3 regions of the Enterobacter sp. E14S genome follow, and region 3 is predicted to be linked to each of the others. Evidence: riboswitches for the same ligand, from Rfam matches in the RefSeq annotation. Region 3 holds a riboswitch; each other region holds the start of a gene.

Region 1 (2,264 bases), on a different contig from region 3:
CACGGTGTGAATGCCGTTGCGATGGCGGGTATGCTGCGCCAGCAGGATGGAATCCTCCCGGCGGATAGCGACGATAATGCACGGCGCAATCTGCGGATAGTAGCGTTCGCGGCAGTGGCTGCAGAGCATCGCCCACTCGGTTTTGCTCGGGCGCATGGTATGACCGCAGTAGCCGCAGTATTTATGCGAGCGGTAAAACTCGGCCAGCTGCACGCCGCGCCCCGCCAGCTGGAACAGCCCCACGTCCAGATCCAGCACCTGGCGCACCGATCCCATATCCTGGCGGCGGGACTGTTGGATCAACCACACGGGCTCACCCTGCCACTCGCCGATCTGTAGCGCTGGCTGGCCAACGAGATCGAACGCCTCAGCTGCGCCATAGGGGATTTCCCCGGCAGGAAGCCATAATTTTTGTTCGTGACTGACGATCCACCAACCAAGATCTGATTTTTCAATAATACGATCCATATCTATTGCACTACCTTCGCTTCACTGACATGTTGTTAGCATTGTGGTTACATTCTGGATAAGCAGATTCAATCCTACATTTTGCGGAGTCGACCATGTTAAACCAGCTGGAAAGCCTGACTGAGCGCGTTAGAGGAAATAACAAACTGGTGGATCGCTGGCTACATGTACGCAAGCATCTACTCGTGGCTTATTACAATCTGGTCGGTATTAAGCCTGGCAAAGAATCGTTTATGCGACTGAATGAAAAAGCGCTGGATGATTTTTGTCAGGGCCTGGTCGACTATCTGTCCGACGGCCATTTCAATATTTATGAACGCATTATCCGCGAAATGGAAGGGACAACACCCTATTTAGCGGCCAGCAAGCTCTATCCCCTTCTGGAAGCCAACACCCAGCAGATCATGGATTACTATGATTCCGCGCTCGAGAACGCTATCGATCACGATAACTATCTTGAGTTTCAGCAGGCGCTATCCGACCTCGGCGAAGCGCTGGAAGAGCGATTCACGCTGGAAGATAAGCTGATCGCCCTCGTGCTGGACAATGATTTGAACATCAGTAACGAAGAGAACGTCGCGCGCCCTGCTTGAGTTCTTCATCGTTAACGAGTAATTTACAACCATTCGCCCCTCTCACGAGGGGGATTTTTCTTGTCGGAGTGCCCAGCGCCTGAACGCGCGGGCTGAGACCGTTAATTCGGGATCCGCGGAACCTGATCAGGCTAATACCTGCGAAGGGAACAAGAGTCACACTGCTGTTGTATCGCCCCTGGGCGATCCTCTCTTGCTTCATCCGTCGTCTGACAAGCCATGTCCTTCACTTTTGGAATGAGCTATGTCTATCGCTAAATTGACCCGTCGCGAACAGCGCGAACACGCCCAACGCTTCATCGATACCCTGGAAGGGACCGCCTTCCCGAACTCGAAACGCATCTACATTTCCGGCTCGCAGGCCGATATCCGCGTCCCAATGCGCGAAATCCAGCTCAGCCCGACGCTTATCGGCGGCAGCAAAGATAACCCCCAGTATGAAGACAACGAAGCCGTGCCGGTGTATGACACCTCCGGTCCGTACGGCGATCCTGATGTTGCCATCAACGTCCAGCAGGGTCTGGCAAAGCTGCGCCAGCCGTGGATTGATGCGCGCAACGACTGTGAAGAGCTGAGCGTACTCAGCTCTGCCTACACCAAAGAGCGCCTGGCCGACGACGGTCTGGACGAGCTGCGCTTTACCGGCCTGCTGACGCCAAAACGCGCTAAGGCGGGCAAATGCGTGACCCAGCTGCACTACGCGCGCCGGGGCATCGTCACGCCGGAGATGGAGTTCATCGCCATCCGCGAAAACATGGGTCGCGAGCGCATCCGTAGCGAAGTGCTGCGCTATCAGCATCCGGGTGAAGGCTTTGGCGCTCGCCTGCCGGAGAACATCACGCCGGAGTTTGTGCGTGACGAAGTGGCCGCAGGCCGCGCGATTATCCCCGCCAACATCAACCACCCGGAATCCGAGCCGATGATTATCGGCCGCAACTTCCTGGTGAAGGTCAACGCGAACATCGGTAACTCGGCCGTCACCTCCTCCATCGAAGAAGAGGTGGAGAAGCTGGTCTGGTCCACGCGCTGGGGCGCGGACACGGTAATGGACCTCTCCACTGGACGCTATATTCACGAAACCCGCGAATGGATCCTGCGTAACAGCCCGGTACCGATTGGCACCGTCCCGATTTATCAGGCGCTGGAAAAGGTCAACGGCATTGCCGAAGACCTCACCTGGGAAGCGTTCCGCGACACGCTGCT
Region 2 (2,264 bases), on a different contig from region 3:
TTTCACCACGGCCGCGAGCTGGAAATGCACGACGTCATCGCCTCCCTGGAACGTGCCCGCAGGCTACCGCTCTACTCGCATATCTCCCGCGTCCACTCGCCCACGGCCTGGACGCTGGATATTGAGCTGTCGCAACAGGATAAGTGGCTTCCCTGGCTGCTGGGCTACGTGCCGTCGATGATTTTGCCCGGCGAGTGGGAATCAATGAACAATTTTGCCAGCCTGCCGATTGGCACCGGGCCCTACTCCGTGTCCCGCAATAACAGCAATCAGCTGAAAATCCGCGCGTTCGACGACTACTTTGGCTATCGGGCGCTGATCGACGAAGTGAACGTCTGGGTATTGCCGGATCTCAATGAAGATCTGAGCTGCGGGCTGACGCTGGAAGGCCCCACCACGGGAGAAAAAGCCGTGGAGAGTCGCCTCGAGGAAGGGTGTTACTATCTCCTGTTTGACCGCCGCACCCACCGTGGGGCAAACCAGGCCGTCCGCAAGTGGGTTAGCCACGTTTTGTCCCCTTCCAATCTGATTTACCATGCGGAAGAGCAGTACCAGACATACTGGTTCCCGGCGTACGGCCTGCTTCCGCGCTGGCACCACGCCCGCCCGGTGCACTGCGACAAACCCGCAGGGCTGGAGTCCATCACCCTGACCTACTACCGCGAGCACGTGGAGCATCGTTTTATCGCCAGAATCATGACCCGGCTGCTGGCAGCCGAGGGGGTCAGGTTAGAGGTCAGGGAAGTGGACTATGACGAATGGCATCAGGGGGAGATCGCCAGTGATATCTGGCTCAACAGCGCCAACTTTACCCTGCCGCTCGATTTTTCCCTTTTCTCGCATTTGTATGAAGTCCCGCTGATCCAGCACTGCATCGACCGTGACTGGCAGCAGGATGCCGCCCTGTGGCGCGCGGGCGAAATGAATCTTGCAGCGTGGTGCCAGCAACTTCTGGCCGAGCAGGCGATCGTACCCTTGATCCACCACTGGCTGATGATCCAGGGCCAGCGCAGCATGCGCGGCCTGCGGATGAACACTCTGGGCTGGTTTGATTTTAAATCCGCCTGGTTTGCGCCGCCGGAGCCATAACGCTTTCGTAATATTCACCAAATCATTACAATAGCGCCGTTCTCAACGGGGTGCTGCATCACAGATGTGCGCTGAGATAATACCCGTCGAACCTGATCCGGATAACGCCGGCGAAGGGATTTGAGGCTGTCTCTCAAAATCCTTTGCCACTCAACTTTGAGGTGCAAAGTGTTAAAAAAAGTTCTCCCCCTGCTGGCGCTGTTTGCGCTGCCTGCTTTTGCGAAGCCCGTCCTGACGGTCTACACCTATGACTCCTTTTCTGCCGACTGGGGCCCTGGCCCGGTGGTTAAAAAAGCCTTTGAAGCGGACTGTAACTGCGAGCTGAAGTTCGTGGCGCTGGAAGATGGCGTGTCGCTGCTCAACCGTCTGCGCATGGAAGGGAAAAACAGCAAGGCCGACGTGGTGCTCGGGCTGGATAACAACCTGCTGGAAGCCGCCTCGCAAACCAAACTGTTTACCAAAAGCGGCGTAGCGGCAGATGCCGTTAACGTGCCGGGCGGCTGGAAAAACGACACCTTTGTGCCGTTCGACTACGGCTACTTTGCTTTTGTTTACGACAAAAATAAGCTGAAAAACCCGCCGAAGAGCCTGAAAGAGCTGGTCGAAAGTGACCAGAAATGGCGCGTGATTTATGAAGATCCGCGCACCAGTACGCCAGGCCTGGGTCTGCTGCTGTGGATGCAAAAGGTCTACGGGGATAAAGCGCCGGAGGCGTGGCAGAAACTGGCCGCCAAAACCGTCACCGTGACCAAGGGCTGGAGCGAAGCCTATGGCCTGTTCCTGAAAGGCGAAAGCGACCTTGTGCTGAGCTACACCACCTCTCCGGCCTATCACATTATCGCCGAGAAGAAAGATAACTATGCTGCCGCTAATTTTGCTGAAGGGCACTATCTGCAGGTGGAAGTCGCCGCGCGTACCGCCGCCAGCAAACAGCCGGAGCTGGCCGAGAAGTTCCTGAAATTTATGGTTTCACCGGGGTTCCAGAATGCCATCCCGGCTGGTAACTGGATGTATCCGGTCACTAACGTTGCGCTGCCCGCAGGTTTCGAGCAGTTGACTAAACCAAACACCTCGCTGGAGTTTACGCCGCAGCAGGTCGCCGCGCAGCGTGCAGCATGGGTAAGTGAATGGCAACGCGCCGTCAGCCGTTGATTCCCGGCTGGTTACTTCCCGGG
Region 3 (2,264 bases):
TCTGTGATTAATGCGTCATCCCAAACGGCAGCAGCAGCGTTGGTAATATTCATGGCGCTACCAGCGACCACCCCAAATACAAAAACAGGAATAACAGATTTATTGAAAAGTTTCATTCGAAGGACTCACATCATTAACGTATTAAAAAAACAAAATTAAGCAGAACAGTTTTGGCTTTAGTGGTATGTAGATAACTGTATTTCCATATTTCAATACAGGATATTCAATGCCCGGACCTTTTTTAGTGGCGTGAATAAACTATCGATTAAACCCAAATTGATGATTTTGATCTAAATCATAAATGATATGAATAAATGAAAGGGCAGGGTGCGGTATCGAGAAGGTTTATTTAATGTATACATTAACTTATGGGTTATGCGATAAATCAAGGGATGCGTTAAGCTATTGATGAAAATACCAATGTTTAATAGAGTTAAATAAATTAATACTGTCTTATTCTTTCAAGCGAAAGAAGTTTCCATATCTTATAAAAGCAGAATGAGCACGTAGTAAAAAATAAAAATAATAGCCTCAGTAAAAGTACGTAATATAGTTTTTCAATAATGTATTAACAATTACTAAACCAGAATTAACTAAAGCGTAATAAATGTATGCAAATGACGGGAAAGAGCGCCTGGAAATTACCGCTGTGACAAACGTTGTGATAAATCGAAACTTCTTGCGCCTGGCCTGGGGCCGCGGTTACACTACCTAACGTTAATGATTTTCATAACCAACTGTTTTAAAAGTATTTTGACTCGGGGTGCCCTTCTTTGTGAAGGCTGAGAAATACCCGTATTACCTGATCTGGATAATGCCAGCGTAGGGAAGTCAGATGCCTTCCCGGTCATCGCTTCTTCACGCAAGGCAGGAGCGAAACCATGCAGCCTGACCTGCTCGATTTACACGTTTTACACCACTTCCGAACCCGTTCTCCGCTGACCCACTGTATGACCAACGATGTCGTACAGACTTTTACGGCCAACGTTTTGCTGGCGCTTGGCGCCTCACCCGCGATGGTGATTGAGGCCGAAGAGGCTGAACAGTTTGCCGGCATCGCCGATGCGCTGCTGATTAACGTTGGCACGCTGACGTCGCCGCGCGCCCAGGCGATGCGTCGGGCAATAGAAAGCGCGGTGGCGGCAGGCAAGCCCTGGACGCTGGACCCGGTTGCCGCGGGTGCCCTGACGTTCCGCACCCGCTTTTGCCATCAAATTCTTGCCCTGAAACCGGCCGCTATTCGCGGCAATGCCTCTGAAATTCTTGCCCTTGCCGGAATGAGCGCGGGCGGGCGCGGCGTTGATACCACCGATACCGCCGCCAGCGCGGTGCCTGCCGCGCAGGCTTTGGCGCGTCAGACGAATGCAATTGTGGTCGTCACCGGCGAGGTGGATTACATCACCGACGGACAACGTACCCGCACGGTCACGGGCGGTGACCCGCTGATGACGCGCGTGGTGGGCACAGGGTGCGCGCTCTCTGCCGTTGTGGCGGCGAGCTGCTCGCTGCCGGGCGACCGGATGGATAACGTCGCCGCCGCCTGCGGATGGATGAAGCGAGCCGGAACGGTGGCCGTTGCGCAGTCACGTGGGCCTGGCAGTTTTGCCAGCGCGTTTCTGGATGCGCTCTATACGCTGGAGGAGCAGGCATGAAGCGGATTAACGCCCTGACCATTGCCGGCACCGATCCCAGCGGCGGCGCGGGTATCCAGGCCGATCTCAAAACCTTCTCGGCCCTTGGCGCGTACGGCTGCTCGGTCATTACCGCGCTGGTGGCGCAAAATACGCGCGGCGTGCAGTCGGTCTATCGTATCGAGCCGGATTTTGTTGCCGCGCAGCTGGATTCTGTGTTCAGCGATGTGCGCATCGATACCACCAAGATCGGCATGCTGGCCGAGACGGATATTGTGGAAGCGGTGGCCGAGCGGCTTAAACGCTATCAGGTGCAAAACGTGGTGCTGGATACCGTCATGCTGGCTAAAAGCGGCGACCCGCTGCTCTCCGCCTCCGCCGTGGAGACGCTGCGTACAAAACTACTGCCGCAGGTGGCGCTCATCACGCCCAATCTGCCAGAAGCCGCCGCGCTGTTAGGCACATCGCATGCGCAAACTGAACGCGAGATGAAAGCGCAGGGAAACGCGCTGCTGGCAATTGGCTGCGGGGCGGTTCTGATGAAGGGCGGTCATCTGGATGACGCTGAAAGCCCGGACTGGCTCTTTACCCGCGACGGCGAAGTACGCTTTACCGCGCCGCGCGTGCAGACCA

The links. A riboswitch is a leader RNA that binds a small molecule or an ion and turns the genes downstream of it on or off. The one in region 3 is predicted to bind thiamine pyrophosphate.
Region 1: it holds a riboswitch for thiamine pyrophosphate, as region 3 does, so the genes downstream of both, thiC (phosphomethylpyrimidine synthase ThiC) here and thiM (hydroxyethylthiazole kinase) in region 3, are expected to answer to the same signal.
Region 2: it holds a riboswitch for thiamine pyrophosphate, as region 3 does, so the genes downstream of both, thiB (thiamine ABC transporter substrate binding subunit) here and thiM (hydroxyethylthiazole kinase) in region 3, are expected to answer to the same signal.

What each region holds. Positions count from the first base shown of each region.
Region 1 covers NZ_JBVODQ010000017.1:7,291-9,554, forward strand. Annotated here, with positions in the region: gene nudC (NAD(+) diphosphatase) at 1-468, opposite strand, end outside; gene ACZ6J2_RS21425 (Rsd/AlgQ family anti-sigma factor) at 564-1,061, shown strand; TPP riboswitch at 1,116-1,227, shown strand; gene thiC (phosphomethylpyrimidine synthase ThiC) at 1,306-2,264, shown strand, end outside.
Region 2 covers NZ_JBVODQ010000010.1:55,112-57,375, forward strand. Annotated here, with positions in the region: gene sgrR (HTH-type transcriptional regulator SgrR) at 1-1,089, shown strand, start outside; TPP riboswitch at 1,126-1,226, shown strand; gene thiB (thiamine ABC transporter substrate binding subunit) at 1,258-2,241, shown strand; gene thiP (thiamine/thiamine pyrophosphate ABC transporter permease ThiP) at 2,217-2,264, shown strand, end outside.
Region 3 covers NZ_JBVODQ010000002.1:431,388-433,651, forward strand. Annotated here, with positions in the region: gene ACZ6J2_RS07185 (YadA C-terminal domain-containing protein) at 1-116, opposite strand, end outside; TPP riboswitch at 750-846, shown strand; gene thiM (hydroxyethylthiazole kinase) at 882-1,652, shown strand; gene thiD (bifunctional hydroxymethylpyrimidine kinase/phosphomethylpyrimidine kinase) at 1,649-2,264, shown strand, end outside.